DNA from 3 places in the Streptomyces sp. NPDC059788 genome. Region 3 is predicted to be linked to each of the others. Evidence: riboswitches for the same ligand, from Rfam matches in the RefSeq annotation. Region 3 holds a riboswitch; each other region holds the start of a gene.
The links. A riboswitch is a leader RNA that binds a small molecule or an ion and turns the genes downstream of it on or off. The one in region 3 is predicted to bind thiamine pyrophosphate.

Region 1 (7,810 bases), on a different contig from region 3:
CGGCGGAGTTCGACGACCAGGCGCTCGCGCAGACCGCGGTCGAGCTGTCCGAGCGGTTCGTCCAGCATCAGCAGCCGGGGCCGGGGCGCGAGCGCACGGGCCAGCGCGACGCGTTGTTGCTCGCCGCCGGACAGCGCCGCGACGGCGCGCCGCTGCGCGCCCGGCAGGCCGACGAGGTCCAGGAGCCCGGCCACCGTGCGGTCCCGCTCGGCGCGGGGCACTCCCCGCATGCGCAGCCCGAAGGCGACGTTGCCGCCGACGTCCCGCTGCGGGAAGAGCTGGTGGTCCTGGAACATCAGCCCGACGCCGCGCCGGTGCGTGGGTACGCACGACTGGTCGCGGCCTTCCAGGTACACGCGTCCCGCGTCGGCGGATCGCAGTCCCGCCACCACCCGAAGCAGGGTGGATTTCCCGCTGCCGCTGGGCCCGAGCACACAGACGATCTCCCGTGCGGCGACGTCCAGGTCCACCGCGTCCAGGGCGGCCGGCTGCCCGTCGCGGAAGCGGACGGTGACGTCCTCCAGCCGCAGCAGTGCGCCGTCCGCCGCTGTGTCAGCGTGTTCCGCCATCTAAAACTCTCCGGCCTGATCGGTACGGATGCGCTCCAGCGCCAGCAGCGCGCCCGCGCACACCACCATCAAGATCGTGGACAGCGCCATCGCCTGCCCGTAGTTGAGTTCTCCGGCGCGTCCCAGCAGCCGCGCCACGGCCACCGGCAGCGTCGGGTTGTCGGGCCGGGCGATGAAGACCGTCGCGCCGAACTCGCCCAGCGACACGGCGAAGGCGAAGCCCGCGGCGATCAGCAGCGCCCGTCGCACCAGCGGCAGGTCGACCTCGCGCCATACGCGCCACGGCGAGGCCCCCAGCACCGCGGCCGCCTCACGCAGCCGCTCGTCCACCGCGCGCAGCACCGGCAGCATGGTGCGTACGACGAACGGCACCCCGACCAGCGCCTGGGCCAGCGGCACCAGCCACCACGACGAACGCAGATCGAGCGGCGGCTTGTCGAGAGTGATCAGAAAACCAAAGCCGACGGTCACCGCCGAAACCCCGAGGGGCAGCATCAGCAGCGCGTCGAACCCCCGCACCAGCCTGCCGCCCCGCTTCGTCAGTGCGGCCGCCGCCAGCCCGCCGACCACGAGGGCGATGAGCGTGGCGGCGGCCCCGTAGGCGAGAGAGTTCCACAGGGCGTTCAGTGGGGCGACGGCGAAGGTGCTGTCCATGGAGGCCGCGGACCGCAGCGCCTGGTAGAAGACGAGCCCGTAGCCGTCGGGTCCGGCGAAGGAGCGCTCGATCAGCACCAGCAGCGGCACCACCAGCAGCAGTGTGATCACGACGAGCGTGCCCCACAGCAGCGCCCACTGGCCGACGCCACGGGGCCGTCGCGCCGTCTGCGCCGGGTCGACGAGTGTGAGGGTGGCTTCCCGCCGCCGTACGGTCCAGGCGTGCAGCGCCAGCAATGCGAGCACGGCGGCGAACTGCAGCAGGGTGAGGACGGCGGCCGTCGGGAGGTCCAGGAAATCGGCGGTCTGCCGGTAGATCTCCACTTCCAGAGTGGAGAACTTCGGCCCGCCCAGGATCTGCACCACCCCGAAGGAGGTGAAGGTGAAGAGGAAGACCATCAGAGCGGCCGCCGCGACGGCCGGCGCCAGAGCGGGCAGCGTCACCCGCCGCCAGGCGCTCCAGCGGGACGCGCCGAGCACCCGGGCCGCTTCCTCCTGCCGCGGGTCGAGCTGTCCCCAGAGGCCGGCGACGGTCCGTACGACCACGGCGTAGTTGAAGAAGACGTGCGCCAGCAGGATCGCCCACACCGACGTGTCCAGCCGTACGCCCCACAGGTCGTCCAGTACGCCGCCGCGCCCGACCAGCGCCAGGAACGCCGAGCCCACCACCACCGTGGGCAGGACGAACGGCACCGCGACCACCGACCGCAGCAGCCTCTTTCCGGGGAATTCGAAGCGCGCGAAGACGTATGCGCCGGGGAGCGCGATCAGCAGCGTGAGCCCGGTCGATGCCGCCGCCTGCCAGACGGTGAACCACAGCACGTGCAGGACGTCCGGGTCGGAGAGCACTTCCCCGGCCCGGCCCAGCTGCCACTGTCCGCCGTCCTTCAGCCCGCGCCCGACGATCGCGGCGACGGGGTAGGCGAAGAAGAGCGCGAAGAAGGCGAGCGGCAGGGCCATCAGAGCCAGCCGCGAGGCCGTTCCCCGTCCCCGTGAGCGCCGTGCCCGCTTCTCGCGGCCGGTTACTTCAGGACGAGCGAGGACCACTGCTTGATCCATTGTTCGCGGTTCTTTGTGATGGCGTCCGGAGCCACCGTCTCCGGCTTGTCGATCTTCTCGCCGTACTTGGTGAACAGTTCGGGCACCTTGGCGTCCGTACGCGCCGGGTTGACGAACATCTGGAGCGGGACGTCCTCCTGGAACTTCTTGCTCAGCAGGAAGTCCAGCAGCGCCTTGCCGCCCTTGTCGTTCTTGGCGCCCTTGAGCAGGCCGGCGAACTCGATCTGCCGGAAGCACGTACCGGTCGCGACACCCGTCGGCGCTTCCTTGGGCTCGGGCTTCTTGCCGAGCACCTCGACGGGCGGGCTGGAGGCGTACGAGACCACCAGGGGCTTGTCGCCCTTGCCCTTGCCTGCCGCGGAGCCCGAGAAGCGTTCGTTGTACGCCTGCTCCCAGCCGTCCACGACCTCTACGCCGTTGGCCTTGAGCTTCTTCCAGTAGTCCTGCCAGCCGGATTCACCGTATTCGGCGATGGTGCCGAGCTGGAAGGCAAGGCCGGGCGACGACGTGGCGGAGTTCTCGGTGACGAGCAGTCCCTTGTATTCGGGCTTGAGCAGGTCGTCGAAGGTCCGCGGCGGCGCGATCTTGTGTTCGGCGAAGTAGGCGCGGTCGTAGTTGACGCAGGTGTCGCCGTAGTCCACCGGCGTCACCCGGTGCTCCGCCTTGTCGAGCTGCAGCTCTCCGGGGACGCTCGCCAGCCCCTTGGCCTCGTACGGGGTGAAGAGCCCCTCCTTCAGGCCACGCGACAGCAGTGTGTTGTCGATCCCGAAGAAGACGTCGCCCTGCGGGTTGCCCTTGGAGAGGATCGCCTGGTTGACGGCCTTGCCCGCGTCCCCGCCCTTGAGCACGTTGACCTTGTAGCCGGTCTGCCGGGTGAACTCCTCCAGCACGGACTTGGAGACGTTGAAGGAGTCGTGGCTGACGAGCGTGACCGTCTTGGGGTCCGTACTGCCGCCGCCGCCCGAGCCGCACGCGGCGAGCGCCGTCATGCCGGCCGCGGCGGCCAGCGCCGTGACGGTGATCCTTCTGGTGGTGCTCACTGGATTCCTCCTGGCTGGCCAGGAAGAGACGCGGCCCCACCCGGCGCTTCACGAGGAAGGCCGGATGGGGCGCAACAGCATGAGTGACGACCGAACTTCCTACCCGGAATGACCCGGGCGAGGTTCAAGGGTCTGCGGCACCTCGGTGTCCGTGACGCTCGGTCCGTGACACTGCCGCACTCTCAGCGCTGTGGCGCTCCCCTGTCGGAATGTGCATTTGTTCGATCACACAGTACCAGCGGGCGGTCAGCGCTCCGAGGCCGCGAGCTGCCCGCAGGCGCCGTCGATCTCCTGCCCGCGCGTGTCGCGGACGGTCACCGGCACTCCGTGCGCGGCGATGGCCTCGACGAACGCCTTCTCGTCCTCGGGGCGCGAGGCGGTCCACTTCGAACCGGGCGTCGGGTTCAGCGGGATCAGGTTCACATGGACGCGCTTGCCCTTGAGCAGTCGGCCCAGGAGGTCCCCGCGCCAGGCCTGGTCGTTGATGTCGCGGATCAGGGCGTACTCGATCGAGATCCGGCGGCCGGACTTCTCCGCGTACTCCCAGGCGGCGTCCAGCACCTCGCGCACCTTCCAGCGCGTGTTGACCGGTACGAGCGTGTCGCGCAGCTCGTCGTCGGGTGCGTGGAGCGACACCGCGAGCCGGCACTTCAGGCCCTCGTCCGCGAACCGCAGCATCGCCGGGACGAGACCGACCGTGGACACCGTGATGCCGCGCTGGGACAGCCCCACGCCGTCGGGCTCGGGGTCGGTCAGCCGCCGGATCGCGCCCACGACCCGCTTGTAGTTCGCCAGCGGCTCGCCCATGCCCATGAAGACGATGTTGGACAGCCGGGCCGGCCCGCCCGGCACCTCACCGTCGCGCAGCGCCCGCATGCCGTCGACGATCTGATGAACGATCTCCGCGGTGGAGAGGTTCCGGTCCAGTCCGGCCTGCCCCGTCGCGCAGAACGGGCAGTTCATGCCGCACCCGGCCTGCGACGAGATGCACATCGTGACCCGGTCCGGGTAGCGCATCAGCACGGACTCCACGAGCGTGCCGTCGTGGAGCTTCCACAGCGTCTTACGGGTGGTGTCGTCGTCACAGGAGATGTGCCGCACCACGCTCATCAGCTCGGGCAGCAGCTCCGACGCCAGCTTGCCGCGCGCCGCGGCCGGGATGTCGGTCCACTCCGCCGGGTCGTGCGCGTACCGCGCGAAGTAGTGCTGCGACAGCTGCTTGGCGCGGAACGGCTTCTCACCGGCCGCGGCCACGGCTTCGCGCCGCTCGGCGGGGGTGAGATCAGCAAGGTGCCGCGGGGGCTTCTTGGCCCCGCGCGGCGCGACGAAAGTGAGTTCTCCGGGCTTAGGCATGGTTCTTCCAGTGTCGCAGACGTACGAAGTGACGATCGCCGCTCGGACGGGAGGCCGGTCCCGGAGCGCGAAAAGGCCCGCCACAAGGTGTGACGGGCCCCTCACGCGTACGGGGACGCGTACGGAAAACCGCTGGTCAGCCGGATCCGACGAAGATGACGTACAGGAGCCAGACGACCGGGGCGGTCGGCAGGAGGGAGTCCAGGCGGTCCATGATGCCGCCGTGGCCGGGCAGCAGCGTGCCCATGTCCTTGATGCCGAGATCCCGCTTGATCATGGACTCGCCGAGGTCGCCGAGCGTCGCGCTGGCCGCGACGGCGATGCCCAGGAGCAGGCCCTGCCACCAGGCGCCGTCCGTGATGATCAGCTCCATGCACAGCGCGCCCGCGACCATGGCGAACAGCACCGCGCCGAACAGCCCCTCGCGGGTCTTGCCGGGGCTGATGCGCGGCGCGAGCTTGTGCTTGCCGAAGCGCCAGCCCACCGCGTACGCGCCCGTGTCGCTGACGACGGTCAGCAGCAGGAACGTCAGGACGCGCTGCGGCCCGTCGTCGGCGGCCAGCATCATCGCCACGAACGTCGCCAGGAACGGCACGTAGAACGCCGCGAAGACGCCTGCCGTGACGTCACGGAGGTAGTTCTCGGGGGCCTCCGTCATGCGCCATACGAGGACGGCGAGCGCGGTGAGGGCCATCGCCACCCAGGCACCCTCCGCGCCCCGCACGTAGCCGGCGACCACCATGGCCGTACCGCCGAGCGCGAGCGGCACCAGCGGCACCTTGATGTCCTTGCGCTCCGACAGCCGCGAGGTCAGCTCCCACAGGCCCACGACCACCGCGATCACTATCACGCCCACGAACAGCGGCTTGTAGACGAAGAGCGAGATGAGGATGACGGCGCCGAGGCCGACGCCGACCCCTATGGCGGCCCGGAGGTTGCGTCCCGCGCTCTTCTTCTGCGGCTTGTGGGGTTGCTGTGAGCTGTCGGGCCCCGGCAAAGAGGTGGGCATGGGCTCCTGCGGCTGTTCGTCGCGGAACAGGGGGCCGCTCAGCCGAGCGGCCCCCCGGTCGTCCCGGTCGTCGTCCAGAGGTTTCCGGTCGTCGTCCTGGTGTCCGCCTGGGTCGGGCACGATGGGCATGGGGCGAGTCTGCGCCGCCGCGCCCCAGTCGTGCGCGGGACCCGCCGAACCGACGGGTCCCTGGTCGGGTGGTCCCCATTGACCGGCTTGACCGACGCCAGGCGGGGCCCCCCAGGATGACTCGTTCATCAGACCTCGAGGAGCTCGGATTCCTTGTGCTTGAGGAGCTCGTCCACCTGCGCGACGTACTTCGCGGTGGTGTCGTCGAGCTCCTTCTCCGCCCGGCGTACCTCGTCCTCGCCGGACTCCTTGTCCTTGACGAGCTTGTCGAGGGCTTCCTTGGCCTTGCGCCGGATGCTGCGGATCGAGATCTTCGAGTCCTCGGCCTTGTTCTTGGCGACCTTGATGAACTCCCGGCGGCGCTCCTCGGTGAGCTCCGGGAAGTTCACGCGAATGATATGGCCGTCATTGCTCGGGTTGACGCCCAGGTCGGAGTCCCGGATCGCCTGCTCGATGTTGCGCAGCGCGCTCTTGTCGAACGGGGTCACCACGGCCATCCGCGGTTCGGGCACCGAGAACGACGCCAGCTGGTTGATCGGCGTCATGGCGCCGTAGTAGTCCGCCACGATCTTGTTGAACATCGCCGGGTGCGCACGCCCGGTGCGAATCGCGGCGAAGTCCTCCTTGGCGACCACGACGGCCTTCTCCATCTTCTCCTCGGCCTCGAGGAGGATCTCTTCGATCACCACTTGCTCCTGGTCTTTTCGGTAAGAAGCAGAGCCTCGCCCCTGCCGCGCGTCTTCTCCTGCACGGTGTCCGACCGGCAGGCCGTTGTCCATCCCCGTGCCGGGGTCTTCCCCGGACCCGGGGTTGCCGCCCGTACGGTGCGCTGCCCGTACGGCAATACGGCAGTTGGGGCCGTCAGGCCCGGGTGCCCTGATCGCTGACGAGCGTGCCGATCTTCTCACCCTTCACCGCGCGCGCGATGTTGCCCTCGGCGAGCAGTTCGAAGACGAGGATCGGCAGCTTGTTGTCACGGCAGAGCGTGATGGCGGTGGCGTCGGCGACCTTGAGGTCGCGGGTGATGACCTCGCCGTATTCGAGGGCGTCGAACTTCACCGCGTCCGGGAACTTCTTGGGGTCGGCGTCGTAGACCCCGTCCACCCCGTTCTTGCCCATCAGCATGGCCTCGGCACCGACCTCAAGGGCGCGCTGGGCCGCGGTGGTGTCGGTGGAGAAGTACGGCATTCCCATGCCGGCGCCGAAGATGACGACGCGGCCCTTCTCCATGTGGCGCACGGCGCGCAGCGGAATGTACGGCTCCGCGACCTGGCCCATGGTGATCGCGGTCTGGACGCGGCAGTCGATGCCCTCCTTCTCCAGGAAGTCCTGGAGGGCCAGGCAGTTCATGACCGTGCCGAGCATGCCCATGTAGTCCGAGCGGGCGCGGTCCATGCCGCGCTGCTGCAGTTCGGCTCCGCGGAAGAAGTTGCCGCCGCCGATCACGATGGCGATCTCGTAGCCGTCGCGGACCACGGCTGCGATCTCACGGGCGATGGCGTGCACGACATCGGGGTCGACGCCCAGTCCGCCGCCGCCGGCGAACGCTTCGCCCGACAGCTTCAGCAGGAAGCGTCCCTTCCCGTCACTGTCGGCTTTGTGGGCTGTGTCCGCGCCGTCGGCACCCTGATTCATCACGCTCTCCTCGTGCACATACGAAGAAGGCCATTGCCGGGGGTCTGGTTCAGATCCCTGTACGGCAATGGCCTCCTCGTCACATCTGCGGTCGGCCGGTACGCGGCCGACTGCGTACGACCCTAGCGGGGCCGCAGGTCATTCGCTGGCCTTGGCGACAAGGCCCACGGCTGGGCTCAGGCGCCGACGCGGATGCGCGCGAAGCGCTTCAGCGAGACACCGGCCTCTTCCAGGACCTTCTCGACGGACTTCTTGTTGTCCTTCGCGAAGGGCTGCGCCAGCAGCGTGTTCTCCTTGAAGAAGCCGTTGACGCGACCCTCGACGATCTTCGGGAGGGCGGCCTCGGGCTTGCCCTCCTCGCG
Region 2 (7,810 bases), on a different contig from region 3:
AACCGCGACGAGAGTCTCTTGAGACTGTGACTGGAAGTCACAGTCTCAGCATTCCCGCAGGTCGTGAGTGGCGCAGAGACTTGCAGATGGTGGATCTCCAAGGCCTGATCCTGCTGGTGAACGCCTGCACGAAGCCTTCTTGCAAGCCTTTCAAGCAGTGGGTGTCCAAGGTGATCGTCGCCATCCAGCGCGACGGCTCGTACACCATGCGGAACGCCGAGGCGCAGCCCACCAGTACGCACACCGACCCGCCCCCGGCCCACACCATGCCCCCTCAGGTAGCCGAAGCCATCGTCCGCCTGGAGGAACACAATCTCCGTATGGACGAGGCGTACGCCGCTTTGCGCCAGCAGGAGATGCGGCTTCTCCACCAGATGACCGACTCGCTCGGCCGCATGGCCGACTCGCTGGACCGGATCGCGGACAAGCTGGAAACCGGCCATCGACGAGCCTCACACGTCTGCGAAGAACCGGCCCTGACCGCTGACGGACTGCTCGCCGACTGGAAGGCACGCCAGTTGGTCGTCACCGGTGACATCTGGGCCGTAGCGGCCTACCTGGCTCCCGCGCTCGTCAACTCGAGTGTCGCGAGTTACCCGTTGCGAGTGATTGCCCAGCGGACCGGCCTCACCGAGCACCGCGTGCACGACGCGCTGCGGATGCTGCTGAAGCGCGGCTGCATCCGCCAGGTCGGGGTCGGCAACGACGGCGCGCCGGAGTACGCGTTGCGTCGCTGACGGATGGCGCCCCGCGCCTACGGAGCGGGCGGACTCCCGCCCCCGTGACCGGCCAGCCGCAGCAATGCCTCCCCGGTGGCGTACAACTCGACCAGCAGCGGTCGTAGCGCCTGGCCCGCCCCGGTCAGCGCGTACCGGGTGCGGACGGGGAACGCGCGTTGGCGCTCCACCTCCACCAAGCCTCTCTCCTGCAGGGCCCGCAGCCGATCGCTGAGCACCTTGGCGGAGAGCTCCGGCAGCAGTTTCCGCAGTTCCGTGAACCCGCGAGGGCCGCCCATCAGCTCGCGTAGGAGCAATGTGGTCCAGCGGCCGGATACCGCCGTGAGGGCGACCTCGACGGGGCAGTCGGCCTCGGGCCGATGGGTGCGGCCCTGTGGGCCGGGCACCAACTCCGTGTCCCAACTGGTGTGGGTTTCCCTTTGGTGACCCACGTCGGCGGAGTGTTCGCTGGCCGCATGTCGCATTCCACCAGTGTGCCGCTGGCGCGCAGCGCTGCCGACCACGCGTACGCCTTCGCGCGAGCGTTCAACACCTTCGACCCGGACGTTCTCGACCAGCTCTACGAGCCGGACGCGGGCTTCGTGCCCCGGCCTGGCCATTTGGTGACCGGGGCTGATCGGCTCCGGGCCAATGGAGAGTTCCTCCGGCTCCGGGTGCCCATCCGGGTGACGCCACGCCACACGTACGTCGTCGGGGACCTGGCGCTGCTGATCGTGGACTTCGTCATCGACGGGATCGCGGCGGACGGCGAGCACGTGCACATCCCGGGCACCGCGACGGACGTGGCCCGCCGGGGGCCGGACGGATACTGGCGCTACGTGATCGACAACCCGTTCGGGGTGGCGCACCACGTGGGGGCTCCCTGAACCCCGGCCCGCTGCCGGGCGACAACGGGCGCGGCCGGAGTCGCCCGGCAGGGCCGGGCAGGTGACCTCAGTCGGCGAGGGGGAGGTAGACGCGGTTGCCCGCCGCCGCGAACTCCTTCGACTTCTCCAGCATCCCCGCCTCGATCTCCTCCGGGGACGAGCCCTCCTCGCCACCGAACTGCTCCGTGATACTCCTGCTGATCTTCATGGAGCAGAACTTGGGGCCGCACATGGAGCAGAAGTGCGCCGTCTTCGCCGGCTCCGCGGGCAGCGTCTGGTCGTGGTAGGCGCGGGCCGTGTCCGGGTCGAGGGCCAGGTTGAACTGGTCCTCCCACCGGAACTCGAAGCGCGCGTCGGACAGCGCGTCGTCCCACTCCTGGGCGCCCGGGTGGCCCTTGGCCAGGTCCGCCGCGTGGGCCGCGATCTTGTAGGTGATGACGCCGGTCTTGACGTCGTCGCGGTCCGGCAGGCCCAGGTGCTCCTTGGGCGTGACGTAACAGAGCATCGCGGTGCCCCACCACGCGATCATCGCCGCGCCGATCCCGGAGGTGATGTGGTCGTACGCGGGCGCGATGTCGGTGGTCAGCGGGCCCAGCGTGTAGAACGGGGCCTCCTCGCAGATCTCCTGCTGGAGGTCGACGTTCTCCTTGATCTTGTGCATCGGGACGTGTCCCGGCCCCTCGATCATCGTCTGTACGCCGTGCCGCTTGGCGATCGAGTTCAGCTCACCGAGCGTACGCAGCTCCGCGAACTGCGCCTCGTCGTTGGCGTCCGCGATGGAGCCGGGGCGCAGGCCGTCGCCGAGGGAGTACGTGACGTCGTAGGAGGCGAGGATCTCGCAGAGTTCCTCGAAGTGGGTGTAGAGGAACGATTCCCTGTGGTGCGCCAGGCACCACGCCGCCATGATCGACCCGCCGCGCGAGACGATGCCGGTCTTGCGGCGGGCCGTCAGGGGGACGTAACGCAGCAGAACGCCCGCGTGCACGGTCATGTAGTCCACGCCCTGTTCGGCCTGTTCGATGACCGTGTCCTTGTACACCTCCCAGGACAGCTCCTCGGCCTTGCCGTCCACCTTCTCCAGTGCCTGGTAGAGGGGGACGGTGCCGATGGGGACGGGGGAGTTGCGCAGCACCCACTCACGGGTGGTGTGGATGTTGCGGCCGGTGGACAGGTCCATGACCGTGTCGGCGCCCCAGCGGGTCGCCCAGGTCATCTTCTCCACCTCCTCCTCGATGGAGGAGGTGACGGCGGAGTTGCCGATGTTCGCGTTGACCTTCACCAGGAAGTTCTTGCCGATGATCATCGGCTCGATCTCCGGGTGGTTGACGTTGGCGGGCAGTACGGCCCGGCCGGCCGCGATCTCGTCCCGTACGAACTCGGGGGAGACGTTCTCGCGGATCGCGACGTACTCCATCTCCGCCGTGACCTCGCCGCGCCGCGCGTACGCGAGCTGGGAGACCGCGGCGCCGTCCCGGCCCCGCCGCGGCTGCCGGGGACGGCCGGGGAAGACCGCGTCGAGGTTCTTCAGACCGCCGCGCGGCGAGGTGTGCTTGAGGCCGTCGTCCTCGGGCCGCGGCGGACGGCCCGCGTACTCCTCGGTGTCCCCGCGGCCGATGATCCAGTTCTCCCGCAGCGGCGCCAGGCCGCGGCGGACGTCGCTTTCGATGTTGGGGTCGGTGTACGGCCCTGACGTGTCGTAGAGCGTCACGTCCTTGCCGTTGGTGAGGTGCACACGGCGGACCGGGACCCGCAGGTCGGGGCGCGATCCGGTGAGGTAGCCCTTGTGCCAGCCGATCTCCTTGGCGGAGCCCTGGCCGTTTTCGGGCGTGCGTGCATCCTGCAGAGTCATGAAGACCCACTCCCTACGCCGGCATTACCCGGTAACAGGTTCGGCGGTCGACGCAGCGATGTCCGTGACGGCGTTCCCGGCTTCGGCCGGACGTTCCGTACGGGGGTCAGCGCCCTCTCAGCCCGGTGCTCCGAGCTCCCGCGATTGCAAAGGTGCCACCACGGTAGCGGCCGTCGTGGCGCGGTGAACAGGGGGCCCTGCCAGTTCTTGCGATGATCGGGCGGTGACCAGCAACGAGCCCCCGCACTCCGCGCACCACCCCGTTCACGGCCCGGCGCACGCGCACGGGCCCGATCAGGAGCAGGGCCGTCACGGGCCCGACCTCACGCACGGCCATGGTCCCGGAGGCCACGGTCCCGGACCCGGCCCAGGACTCGGTCATGGCCACAGTCACAGCCATGGCCACGGCCCCGCCGCCCCCGTCTCGCGCCATCTGCGCAAGGTCATCGCCGCCGTACTGATCCCTTTCGCCGCCGCGGTCCTGGCCGGGCTGGTCGTCCTGTGGCCGGGTGGCGCGCCGGGGCACAAGCCGTCCGGTGTCGGCTTCGACCAGCAGACCGAGAAGGCGAAGGTGGTGAAGGTGGAGGAGGTGAACTGCGCGGACGTGCACGCCCAGCAGCAACAGCAACCGTCGCAGCAGCAACCGTCCTCCCCCGCGGACCCACGCCAACGCCAGGCACAGCACTGCGAACGGGCGATAATCGAGGTGACCACCGGCAAGGACACGGGCCGGCGGTTCGAGTCGATCGTGACGCCCGACGCCACGCGGCACTACACGGCCGGCCAGGGGGTCGTGGTCGCCTATGCGCCCAAGGCGCCCAAGGATCTCCAGTATTCGGTCGCCGACGTGGACCGGACCTTCCCGATGTGGGTGCTCGCCGCCATCTTCGCGGCGGCGGTCGTCGTGGTCGGACGGCTGCGCGGGGTGCTCGCGCTGGTGGCGCTGGTCGTGAGCTTCGCGGTCCTGACGCTGTTCATCCTCCCCGCCATCCTTCAGGGGTCGAATCCCCTGGTGGTCGCCATCGTCGGGGGCAGCGCGATCATGCTGGTCGCCCTCTACATGTGTCACGGACTCACGGCCCGTACGTCCGTCGCCGTACTGGGCACGCTCGTCTCGCTGCTGCTGATCGGCCTGCTCGGCTCTCTCTTCATCGGGTGGGCGCTGCTGACCGGCAACACCGACGACCAGACCGGGCTGGTGCACGGGCTGTACCCCGACATCGAGATCCGCGGCCTGCTGCTGGCAGGCATCATCATCGGCTCGCTGGGCGTGCTCGACGACGTGACGGTCACGCAGACCGCCGCGGTCTGGGAGCTGAAGGAGGCCGACCCGTCGGCGGGCTGGCGCAAGCTCTACAGCTCGGCGATGCGCATCGGGCGCGACCACATCGCGTCCGTCGTGAACACGCTCGTGCTCGCCTACGCGGGCGCGGCGCTGCCGTTGCTCCTGCTGTTCTCGATCGCACAGAGCAGTGTCGGTACGGTCGCCTCCAGCGAGGTGGTCGCCGAGGAGGTCGTACGGACGCTGGTGGGCAGCATCGGCCTGGTCGCGTCCGTACCGCTGACCACGCTGCTGGCCGCGCTGGTCGTCTCCGCGGACCGGGGGGCGACGGGCCGGAGTCCGGGACGGCGTGCCGGTCGGGGCGCCGGAAGCGGCAGGCGGCGGCGCAAACGCTGAGCGGGGCAGGCGCGGCGGATGGACCCGAGGGGCCGCGGGGCCGGGCAGACCGCAAGGGCCGGGTGGACCGCAGGGACTGGGCGGACCATGGGGCCTGGCGAAGGTCAGGGGGCTTGGCGGACCGCGCGGGCTGGGCGGGCCGGAGATCCCGGCCGGGCCGACAGCGGTCCGCCGCCGCCACCTGGGAGCCGCGGCTGAGGCCGCGACGGGCCCGGAAGAAGCCGTGCCGAGCCATCCCCGTACAGCCGCCGGTCACCCTGCCTTCTGGGCCTCCGAAAGAATGCGGTCCAATGTCGATTCGAGCGTGTCGCACACCTCTTCCTCCCCGATCGGTACCAGTCGGTCCGTACGGTCGAGGAAGGCCACCAGCGGCGGCGCACCGGCGCGGAACAACGCCCGTTCGTCGCCCACCTGGAGGCCGATGAAGACGTCGCTGAGGTGTTCGGAGGAGGACGGCTCGATGCGCACGTCACCCTCACCGGACGGCTTGCTCAGCCCGTCCAGCAGCAATTCCCGGCTGAACGCCCAGGTCACGGGCACATCGCCGGGAAGGTCGAAGGTGAAGCTGACCGCATAGGGGTCCGCGCAGTCGAAGTACAGCTCCACCGGGATACGGAAGGCGAGCTCCTCGGACACGAGGAAGCTCATGATCACTTCTGCCTGAACTGTGTCGGTCATCAGCCTCTGCCCCGTACTTGGTCGGAGATGGCCAGGAATCGTCCCTCTTGGCCCCATTGACGCCATCGTCTGTCACGTGCAAGCGGATCACAAGGAGTGATTTTTCAGATACTGATAGAGAATGCGAGTGTCGTTAACGTCGCCTCCGCCATTCTGCGTAGTCGATCGGTAACGCAGTGTAGGCGTTGAGCGTCGCTCGCGGGAAGGGAAATCGCCATGGTCGCGGCCGCCGAACCCACCTGGATCGGAATCGCCGAGCATACTGTGCCCAGGGCATATTCCTGTTGCTCATACGCGACTTGGGCGCGCCGCACGGAGTCCAGGCGGTGCCGCAGGTCGTCCTCGGAGCGCACCGAGTAGGGCGTCAGCGACCGCACCGGGTGCCGGGCCAGGTGGTCCTTCCTGGACTGTTCGTCGAGTTGCGCGAGCAGGCACTGACCGATCGCGTGCGCGTGCGCGGTGGTACGGAAGTCCACCCACTCCTCCACCGGCGGCCGTTGCGGGTCCCCGGTGGCGGCCACCACCTCCACCTCGCCCTCACGGTAGACGGCGAAGTAGACCGCGGCGTCGAGCCGTTTGCCCACGGCGGCCAGCGCGTCGCCTATCTCGGTGCGGCGACGGCGCTCGGCGCCCGCCCTCCCGATGGAATCGGCGGCCTCACCGTAGACGAACACGCCGTTCTCGCGCCGCAGATAGCCCTCGTGTGTGAGGGTCCGCAGCAGGTGGTACGTGGTCGGAAGCGGCAACCCCGCCTCCCTGGCCAGTTGTTTGGCGGGCGCGCCGGCGGAGTGCGCGCCCACCGCCTCCAGCAGGCGCAGCGCCCGCTGCACCGACCCGATCAAAGTCGGGTGCGAAACGGATTCACCGTTCACCATTGCCAACGCCAACCCCCCTGGTCGGGTCACCGGGGCGGTCCGGCCCCGATGGCGGGAGCCGCTCCCGCTCCGCCCGCGTCTCCCAGGGGGCCCCATCGTCGACGCCCGGCCCGGCCATGCCTCACTCGGTATTTTCCGGAACGTCACCATCCGGAAGACGCCTGCGAACCGCACTCTAACTTGGCAACTCGGGGCGGCAGGGGGTTTGACCGCCGAGTTGACCTACCCGGTACGCAAGGGGGAGGGGCGGACGGCGCACCGCGCGCGACCGGTCCGTCGGCGGATGCGCGGACGACCTGCCGGGAGCCGACCTGCCGAAAGGCGCTCTACCGGGAGCCGACCCGCCGGGAGCTACCGGGAAACGGGAACGCCCCGCTCCCAGGTGGGGCGGGGCGGGGCGTCGCGGGTGATCCGCGCGTTCCGTACTTCACGGGCTTTACGGGCTTTACGGGCTTTACGGAAGTTACGGGTATTACGGAAGCCACGGGCGGCCGGGTGACCGGGCGATCAGGCCAAAGACGGGCCGGGCCGCCGGGCCGCCGGGCTCCCGAGCCACCGAACAGCCGGGGCCGACGGGACGGAAGCCACCGCCCCAGGAGGGACGTGCGCGACCGGTCGGATCAGGCCCGGGCCCCGGCGTACCGGTCTGTCACCACTCGCTCTTCGAGGAGGATGACGAGGAACCCATGAGCCTGCGGGCCAGGTAGACGACACCGGCGATCAGCGCCACCGCTATCAGGACCTTGAACAGCAGGCCGATCAGGAAGCCGACCGCGCTGGCGATCAGGCTGCCGAACACCACCAGGAGGACGACGGGCACGGCGACCCACGTCACCCACCACGGAAGTCCTGCGAACGTCCCCTTGCCGGCCATTGCTCTGCCCTGCTTTCTGCGTGTACTGCGCGTTTGCGGTCGTCTGTCGTCGATGTTGTGCCTTGATCACGCGGGTCGTGCATCGTGTGTCGTGCGTGTCCCGTCGGCCGTACTCGCCGTGCGGCGCCGGGGGCCGAAGCTCTGTTCCCCCCTGCACCATCGATGCTAGGGCGGCGCCGGACGAAACGGAGGCCGTGCGGCCCCGGCCCTCCCCTGAACCGTCCCCTACGGGTCCGGGGGTGCCCACCTCAGC
Region 3 (7,810 bases):
GCGCCCTTCAGCGGCGTCAGTAGCGGTAGTTCTGCCCGTCGTACCCCTGGTTCTGCGGGGGCTGGTAGGGCGGGTACGGCTGGTCCGTGGCGGGTTCGTTGTCGCGCTGCTGGGGGACCCACACACCGCCGGGCGGCGTGTCGCCGTACGAGGGCTGCGCCTGGCCCTGCGACGGGTCCTGCACCCCGGTGTACTGCTGCCCCGGGTAGGCCGGCGTGCCCCCGAAGGCATCGGGCTGGTCGTACGGGTCGTACTGGCCGCCGTACTGCTGCGCGCCGCCGTACGGATCGGCGTAGGGCGCCTGCTGCCCCGGCCCGCCCTGGTCCTGGCCCGCGCCGTACGTGCTGTAGTGGTCGGCGTAGGCGTCCTGGCCGCCCTGGGCGGGGGCGCCGTAACCGCCGTCGTAGCAGCCGTAGGAGTTCTGCCCGTAGCCCTCGTAGCCCCCGTAGCCGTCGTACGCGGCATAGCCGGGCTGCGGCGAGCGCGCGTCGGGGCTGTATATGCCGTAGTTGCCGGTCTCCTCGGGGATCGGCTGCGGGGCGTATATCTCGGTGGAGTCCGCGCCCCCGTAGGCATCCCCGGAGCCCGTACCGCCGGCACCGCCCGCGACGGAATCCTGCGAGGCCAAGGCGTCCTGCGGCGCGAACGGATCTTGCTGTGCGAAGGGGTCCTGCGAGGCCGTGGAATCGTGTGGGGCGAACGGATCAGCGGCGTCGTACGCGACCGCCCCGGCCGCTGCCAGGGCGCCGGTCGCCGCCGCGGCGCCGGCCGCCGTCCCGGCCCCCGCGCCTTCCGTGGCCGGGACCGCCTCCAGGTCGGAAACCTGGAGGGTCGGCCCGGCGGGAGCGGCCCGGCCGCCCCGGGCCCGGCGCCGCCGGTTGTCACCGCGCTTGCCGCTGTCACCGCGTTTACCGCTGTCACCGCGCTTGCCGCGCAGCGACCAGCCGTCGGAGAAACCGCTGCGGAAGGAGAGCGTGACGTAGGTCTGCCCCACGGCGAAGGCTATGGCGCCCACCGCGATCACGATCACCGACGGGATGACGACACCGACGACGACGCCGAGGAAGCCGGTGAAGGCCAGCAGCCGCCAGCGCAGCGGGGCCTTGTGCTGGAGCAGCACTTCGCCGAGGAGCCAGAGCGCGACACAGCCGAATGCGATGTAGAGGACCACCCAGCCCATGTACGCCCCTCTTCCGCCGTTCCACGGCCGTGGTGCGGCAAACCGCCCTCAGGACTGCTGGTGCAGCCCCAGATTCTCGTAGATTTCCAGCGTCGCCGTGGAGTGGTTCAGGGTAATGAAGTGCAACCCGGGACTTCCTTCGGCCATCAAGCGCGCACACAGCTCCGTCGCATACTCGATGCCAATGGAGCGTACAGCCGCCGGATCGTCCTTGACGGCGAGGATGCGCTCGGCCAGTTCGGGCGGGAAGGCCGCATTGCTGAGCTGCGCGAACCGTTCGATCTGACGGACGTTGGTGACCGGCATGATCTCCGGGATGATGGGCGTCTCGCAACCCGCCGCCGCGACCCGGTCGCGCAGCCGGAGGTAGTCCTCGGCGTAGAAGAACATCTGGGTGATGGCGAAGTCCGCGCCGGCCCGGCACTTGTCCACGAAGTGCCGTACGTCGGTGTCCCAGTCCGTGGAGCGCGGGTGCATCTCGGGGAAGGCCGCCACGCCGACGCAGAAGTCGCCCGACTCCTTGATGAGCCGGACCAGTTCGGCGGCGTACAGGACGCCTTCGGGGTGCCGGACCCAGTCGCCCATCGGGTCGCCGGGCGGGTCGCCGCGCAGCGCGAGCATGTTGCGGATGCCGGCGTCGGCGTACTGCCCGATGATGTTGCGCAGGTCGGCCAGGGAGTGGTTCACGGCGGTCAGGTGGGCGACCGGGGTGAGTGTGGTGTCGGTGGCGATCCGCTCGGTCGCGCGCACCGTGCCCTCGCGGGACGTACCGCCCGCGCCGTACGTCACGGAGACGAAGGTCGGCGCGACCGCCTCGATCCGGCGAATGGCGTTCCACAACGTCCGCTCGCCCTTCTCCGTCTTGGGGGCGGCGAACTCGAACGAATACGACTGCTTGCCGGAAGCGAGCAGGTCGCGCACGGTCCGTGCGCGATCAGTCCTGGTGGAAGCTGTGCCTAGGGCCATACGTGCAGGTTATCCACCGGCTCCCGGCACACCAACCGGCTCCGGTGAAATGCCCGGATAGCCGCGTTCCGGTCCACGTTTCGGACACCGGCCGGTCATCTCACGTCCAGCCGGTCGGCTCATGTCCGGCCGACGCGCCGCAGGCCCGTACCGGCTGCCCGGTTCGTACCGTATGCCCGCTCACTGCCCGTGAGCGCGCACCCGCTTCGCCAGGTCGGCGGCCGCGGCGCCCGGGTCCTCGGCCTCGGTGATCGCCCGGACGACGACCACCCGGCGGGCACCCGCCTGGAGCACCTGGTCCAGGTTGCCCGCGTCGATGCCGCCGATCGCGAACCAGGGGCGCTCGGGCCGCCGCGCGGCCGCGTAGCGGACCAGGTCGAGGCCGGGGGCGTGGCGGCCGGGCTTGGTCGGGGTGGGCCAGCAGGGTCCGGTGCAGAAGTAGTCCACGCCGGACTCGGCCAGCGCGGCGTCCACCTCCGCCTCGGCGTGGGTGGAGCGGCCGATCAGTACGCCGTCGCCGAGGATGGCGCGGGCGGCGGGCACGGGCAGGTCGCCCTGGCCCAGATGCAGCACGTCCGAGCCGATGGCGTGTGCGACGTCGGCGCGGTCGTTGACCGCCAGCAGCTTGCCGTGCCGGCGGCAGGCGTCCGCGAAGACCTCCAGGTGGGCCAGCTCCTCGGCGGCCTCCATGCCCTTGTCGCGCAGCTGCACGACGTCCACACCCGAGGTGAGCACCGCGTCCAGGAACTGCGCGAGGTCGCCCTGGCGCCTGCGAGCGTCCGTGCACAGGTAGAGCCGGGCGTCGGCCAGGGCGTGGCGTGCGGTGGTCATCGGGCGGGTCCCCCCAGGTCTGCGGCGTACGGGCCGGGCCTTCCGGCCCGTACGCCCTAGTGGTGCGAAGACGGTCGCGGCCGCGGGTGCGAACGCGACGGCGAACGGCTCACGGGCGCGCGGCGAGCGCGCCCGCGGCCGGGTCGGGCGCTCCTACACGGCGAGCGCCTGGGCTCGGCGCTTCACCTCCGTACCGCGATTCTCACGCAGGGCCTGGGCGGGGGTGCCGGGCAGGGTCTCGTCCGCGGTGAAGAGCCACTCCAGCATCTCGTCGTCGGCGAAGCCGTCGTCCCGCAGGAGCGTGAGGGTCCCGACGAGGCCCTTGACGACCTTGCCTTCCTTGATGAAGTCGGCCGGCACATGCAGGGCACGGTTCTCGCCACGGCGCACCGCGATCAGCTGGCCCTCCTTCACCAGCTGCCGCACACGCGTCACCTCGACGCCGATCATCTCGGCGATGTCGGGGAGGGTGAGCCAGGCGGGCACGAGTCCATCGATCTTTGCGTCAATCTCGGTCACAGGACAAGCCTGCCACCTCGCACTGACAGCCGGTAGCGGGGCATCGCCATCGGCGCAGCCCACAGCACCCGAACGCACCTCGGTCCGCACCCGCCCACCGGGCCCCGGGCCCGGCTTCCGGGCCGCCCAGGCCCACCGCGGACCGCCTCAGACAGCCGCCGACTTCAGCGGTACGGACGCGTCCGCCACGAGCTGCCGGTCCAGTACCGCGCCCCGCTCGATGAGCTTGCGCCCCTGGGCGAGGTCGCGCGGCCGGCCGACCGCCAGCAGCGCGACGAGCACGCCGTCGCGCAGCCAGATCACCGACCAGGCGGCGCTTTCCGGGTCGCCGCGCCAGATCGTCTCGTCGGCGTCGGCGTGGTGCCCGGCGTACTGCACGAAGCGGCCGAACTGCTCGGACCAGAAGTACGGGACCGGGTCGTAGACCGGGCCCTCCGCCTCGCCGCGGACGATGGTGGCGGCGACGCTGCGCGGCCCGTGCATGGCGTTGTCCCAGTGGTGGACCAGGAGGCGGCTGCCGTAGCGGGCGGACGGGAAGGAGGCGCAGTCGCCGACCGCGTACACGTCGGGCAGGGAGGTGCGCAGCCGCTCGTCGGCCAGGATGGAGCGGTCCTCGGGCGACAGCTCGACGCCGGAGCCGGCCAGCCAGGAGGTCGAGGGCCGGGCGCCGATGCCGACGACGACGGCGTCCGCGGCGAGCGTCGCGCCGTCGGCGAGCGTCACCGTGCCCTCGGTGAGGGCGGCGACCCGGGCCCCGGTGCGCAGTTCGGCGCCGCTGTCCGCGTACCAGGCGGCCATGGGGGCGGCGACCTCGGCGGGCAGCGCGCCGGCGAGCGGCCGGTCGGCGGCCTCGACGACGGTCACCCGGCAGCCGGCCTCGCGCGCGGCGGTGGTGAACTCCGCGCCGATCCAGCCCGCGCCGACCACCACGACCTCGCGCTGCCCGGTCAGTACGGGCCGCAGCCGCTCGGCGTCGTCGAGGGTGCGCAGGACGTGGACGTCCGGCAGTCCGTCGCAGCCGGGCAGGGTCACCGGCTCGGCGCCGGTGGCGATCACCAGGTGGTCGTACGGGAGCGGACCGGCCTCCGTCTCGACCACCCGGGAGGCTGCGGCGAGCCCGGTGGCGTGCCGCCCCAGGAGCAGGTCGATGCCGAGCGCCTCGAAGTCGACGTCGAAGGTAGAGCCGTCGGCCTTGCCGAGCAGCACGGCCTTGGACAGCGGCGGGCGGTCGTACGGCCGGTGCGGCTCGTCGCCGAGCACCGCGATCTCGCCGCGCCAGCCCTGCTCTCGCAGGGCGACGGCGGTCTGCACGCCGGCCAGGCCGGCGCCCACGATGACGACACGACGGGCCCGTTCGGCGACGCGCTCGTCGCGGTCCTGGCGCGCGCGGTCAGTGTCCTGGGACTGGGTCTGCTCGCTCACCCGATCACTCTAGGGCGGTGTGTCTCGCGAGCAGGAGCATCCCGCAACGAGATCTATGACACACCGTCACGGCCCGTCACCCGCGGGGACCGGCCCGGAACCCGCGTCCCCCGGCCCGGCGCTCCCTTACGGCGCGTCGGCGGCCCGTACTAGGGTTGCCGGTGAACGCACTCGCGGGAGCCCGGACGCGACCGGGCTGAGAGGGAGGCTGTCGCGGCCTCCGACCGTACGAACCTGATCCGGGTCATTCCGGCGAAGGGAGGAGCTGGACGCCCATGCATCCACCTGCACAGACATCCGTACGGCCGTCGGCGGAGCCGCCCCCCGTACCGCAGTCCGAGAAGCCGTCCGTACCCCGATCCGCGAAGCCGTCCGTACCCCGATCCGCGAAGCCGTCCGCACAGCACGCCGCCCCCGGGGCCGGCGGCCCGCACCCGGACGTGCTCGTCATCGGCGGCGGCATCATCGGCCTGGTCACCGCCTGGCGGGCGGCCCTGCTCGGACTGCGCACCGCCGTCGCCGACCCGGCGCCGGGCGGCGGCGCCGCCCAGGTCGCGGCCGGAATGCTGGCCGCCGTCACCGAGCTGCACTACGGCGAGCAGACCCTGCTCGGCCTCAACCTGGCCTCCGCACGCCGCTATCCGGACTTCGCCGCCGAGCTGACGGAGGCGAGCGGCCTGGACCTCGGCTACCGCCGGTGCGGCACCCTGGCCGTCGCGCTGGACGCCGACGACCGCGCGCATCTGCGCGACCTGCACGCCCTCCAGCGCCGCAGCGGGCTGGAGTCCGAGTGGCTGACCGGGCGCGAATGCCGGCGCCTGGAGCCGATGCTCGCGCCGGGCGTGCGCGGCGGGCTGCGCGTGGACGGGGACCATCAGGTGGACCCGCGCCGGCTGGCCGCCGCGCTGCTCGCCGCCTGCGAACGGGCCGGGGTCGCCTTCCACCGCACCAACGCCGAGCGGCTGACCGTCGAGCGGGGCCGCGCCACCGGCGCCGAGCTGGCCGACGGCAGCCGGATCGCGGCCGGTCAGGTCGTGCTCGCCGCGGGCAGCCGCAGCGGGCAGCTGGCGGGCGTCCCCGAGGACGTGCTGCCGCCGGTCCGCCCGGTCAAGGGCCAGGTGCTGCGGCTGCGGATGCCGGACGGCCTGCCCGGCGGCGTACCGTTCCTGTCCCGCACCGTACGGGCCGTGGTGCGCGGCGGCCCGCTCTACCTCGTACCGCGCGAGAACGGCGAGCTGGTGGTCGGCGCCACCAGCGAGGAACTGGGCTGGGACACCACGGTCACCGCGGGCGGGGTGTACGAACTGCTGCGGGACGCCCACGAACTGGTCCCCGGCATCACCGAACTGCCGCTGGTCGAGACCCGCGCCGGGCTGCGCCCCGGCTCGCCCGACAACGCGCCGCTGCTCGGCCCGACCGCACTGCCCGGCCTGCTGCTGGCGACCGGGCACCACCGCAACGGGGTGCTGCTGACGCCCGTCACGGGCGACGCGATGGCGGCGGCGCTGTCCGGCGGCCCGCTGCCGCAGGAGGCGCGGCCGTTCGCCCCGGACCGCTTCGCGCCGAAGCCGTCCGGCCCCTTCCCGGCCTTCGGTGTCCGGCCGGGCTCCGCGCCCGCCCCCGTCCCCGCTTCCCAGGAGCAGCCCGTATGACCGTCACCACGCCCCCCACGCCCATCACCGTCTCCGTGAACGGCGAGCCCCGCGAGTTCCCCGGCGGGCTCACCCTGGACCGGCTCGTCGCCGGACTGACCTCCGCCGCCGGCGGCGTGGCGGCCGCCGTCAACGAGGCCGTGGTGCCGCGCGGCCAGTGGCCCGCCACCCCGGTCGGCGACGGCGACCGCGTCGAGGTCCTCACCGCGGTCCAGGGAGGCTGATCCGTACACCATGGCCGACGATCTCCTCACCATCGCCGACACCACCTTCGACTCGCGCCTGATCATGGGCACCGGCGGGGCGCCCAGCCTCGACATCCTGGAGCGGGCACTGCTCGCCTCCGGCACGGAGCTGACGACGGTCGCCATGCGCCGTCTGGACCCGACCGTGCACGGCTCGGTGCTGTCCCTGCTGGAGCGGCACGACATCCGCGTGCTGCCGAACACGGCGGGCTGCTTCACCGCGGGCGAGGCCGTCCTCACCGCCCGGCTGGCCCGCGAGGCGCTCGGCACCGACTGGATCAAGGTGGAGGTGGTCGCCGACGAGCGCACCCTGCTGCCGGACCCGGTCGAGCTGCTGGACGCCGCGGAGACCCTGGTGGACGACGGGTTCACGGTGCTGCCGTTCACCAACGACGACCCGGTGCTGGCCCGCCGGCTGGAGGACGTGGGCTGCGCCGCGATCATGCCGCTGGGCTCCCCCATCGGCTCCGGACTGGGCATCCGCAACCCGCACAACTTCCAGCTGATCACCGAGCGGGCCGGAGTCCCGGTGATCCTGGACGCGGGCGCGGGCACCGCCTCGGACGTGGCGCTCGCCATGGAGCTGGGCTGCGCCGCGGTGATGCTGGCGTCGGCGGTGACCCGCGCGCAGGAGCCCGTCCTGATGGCGGAGGCGATGCGGCACGCGGTCGAGGCCGGCCGGCTGGCGCACCGGGCGGGGCGCATTCCGCGCCGCCACCACGCGGAGGCCTCCTCGCCCACGGAGGGCGTCGCCGTGCTGGACCCGGAGCGGCCCGCCTTCTGAGGCGCGGCGGGCGGCGGTCCCGGACGGCCGCCGCCCGCTCTTCACGAAAAGGACATCCCTCGCGTCCGGGACGCCCGGCAGCACGTCCCTGTCACTGTTCGGCTGCAGAAAGGCGCTGGTCATGGGCGGGGCGCCCACGAGCGGGGCAGCGGCTCGTAGACTCCTCTGCCGTGGATACGACCCTTCAGGACCCCCTGGTCGGGCAGCTGCT

Region 1: it holds a riboswitch for thiamine pyrophosphate, as region 3 does, so the genes downstream of both, ACFV57_RS12235 (thiamine ABC transporter substrate binding subunit) here and thiO (glycine oxidase ThiO) in region 3, are expected to answer to the same signal.
Region 2: it holds a riboswitch for thiamine pyrophosphate, as region 3 does, so the genes downstream of both, thiC (phosphomethylpyrimidine synthase ThiC) here and thiO (glycine oxidase ThiO) in region 3, are expected to answer to the same signal.

The regions. Positions count from the first base shown of each region.
Region 1 covers NZ_JBHWHY010000011.1:71,985-79,794, reverse strand. Annotated here, with positions in the region: gene ACFV57_RS12245 (ABC transporter ATP-binding protein) at 1-569, opposite strand, end outside; gene ACFV57_RS12240 (ABC transporter permease) at 570-2,183, opposite strand; gene ACFV57_RS12235 (thiamine ABC transporter substrate binding subunit) at 2,246-3,322, opposite strand; TPP riboswitch at 3,401-3,535, opposite strand; gene rlmN (23S rRNA (adenine(2503)-C(2))-methyltransferase RlmN) at 3,569-4,675, opposite strand; gene ACFV57_RS12225 (phosphatidate cytidylyltransferase) at 4,812-5,942, opposite strand; gene frr (ribosome recycling factor) at 5,942-6,499, opposite strand; gene pyrH (UMP kinase) at 6,675-7,448, opposite strand; gene tsf (translation elongation factor Ts) at 7,625-7,810, opposite strand, start outside.
Region 2 covers NZ_JBHWHY010000062.1:16,663-24,472, reverse strand. Annotated here, with positions in the region: gene ACFV57_RS37400 (Bro-N domain-containing protein) at 1-737, shown strand, start outside; gene ACFV57_RS37395 (winged helix-turn-helix transcriptional regulator) at 755-1,201, opposite strand; gene ACFV57_RS37390 (YybH family protein) at 1,193-1,603, shown strand; gene thiC (phosphomethylpyrimidine synthase ThiC) at 1,671-3,452, opposite strand; TPP riboswitch at 3,446-3,604, opposite strand; gene ACFV57_RS37380 (YibE/F family protein) at 3,676-5,130, shown strand; gene ACFV57_RS37375 (SsgA family sporulation/cell division regulator) at 5,383-5,808, opposite strand; gene ACFV57_RS37370 (IclR family transcriptional regulator) at 5,913-6,683, opposite strand; gene ACFV57_RS37365 (DUF5326 family protein) at 7,333-7,557, opposite strand; gene ACFV57_RS37360 (cupin domain-containing protein) at 7,806-7,810, opposite strand, start outside.
Region 3 covers NZ_JBHWHY010000038.1:2,829-10,638, forward strand. Annotated here, with positions in the region: gene ACFV57_RS29355 (hypothetical protein) at 17-1,180, opposite strand; gene metF (methylenetetrahydrofolate reductase [NAD(P)H]) at 1,229-2,146, opposite strand; gene thiE (thiamine phosphate synthase) at 2,327-2,977, opposite strand; gene ACFV57_RS29370 (Rv2175c family DNA-binding protein) at 3,131-3,496, opposite strand; gene ACFV57_RS29375 (NAD(P)/FAD-dependent oxidoreductase) at 3,644-4,918, opposite strand; TPP riboswitch at 5,082-5,197, shown strand; gene thiO (glycine oxidase ThiO) at 5,359-6,570, shown strand; gene thiS (sulfur carrier protein ThiS) at 6,567-6,794, shown strand; gene ACFV57_RS29390 (thiazole synthase) at 6,805-7,599, shown strand; gene pknB (Stk1 family PASTA domain-containing Ser/Thr kinase) at 7,770-7,810, shown strand, end outside.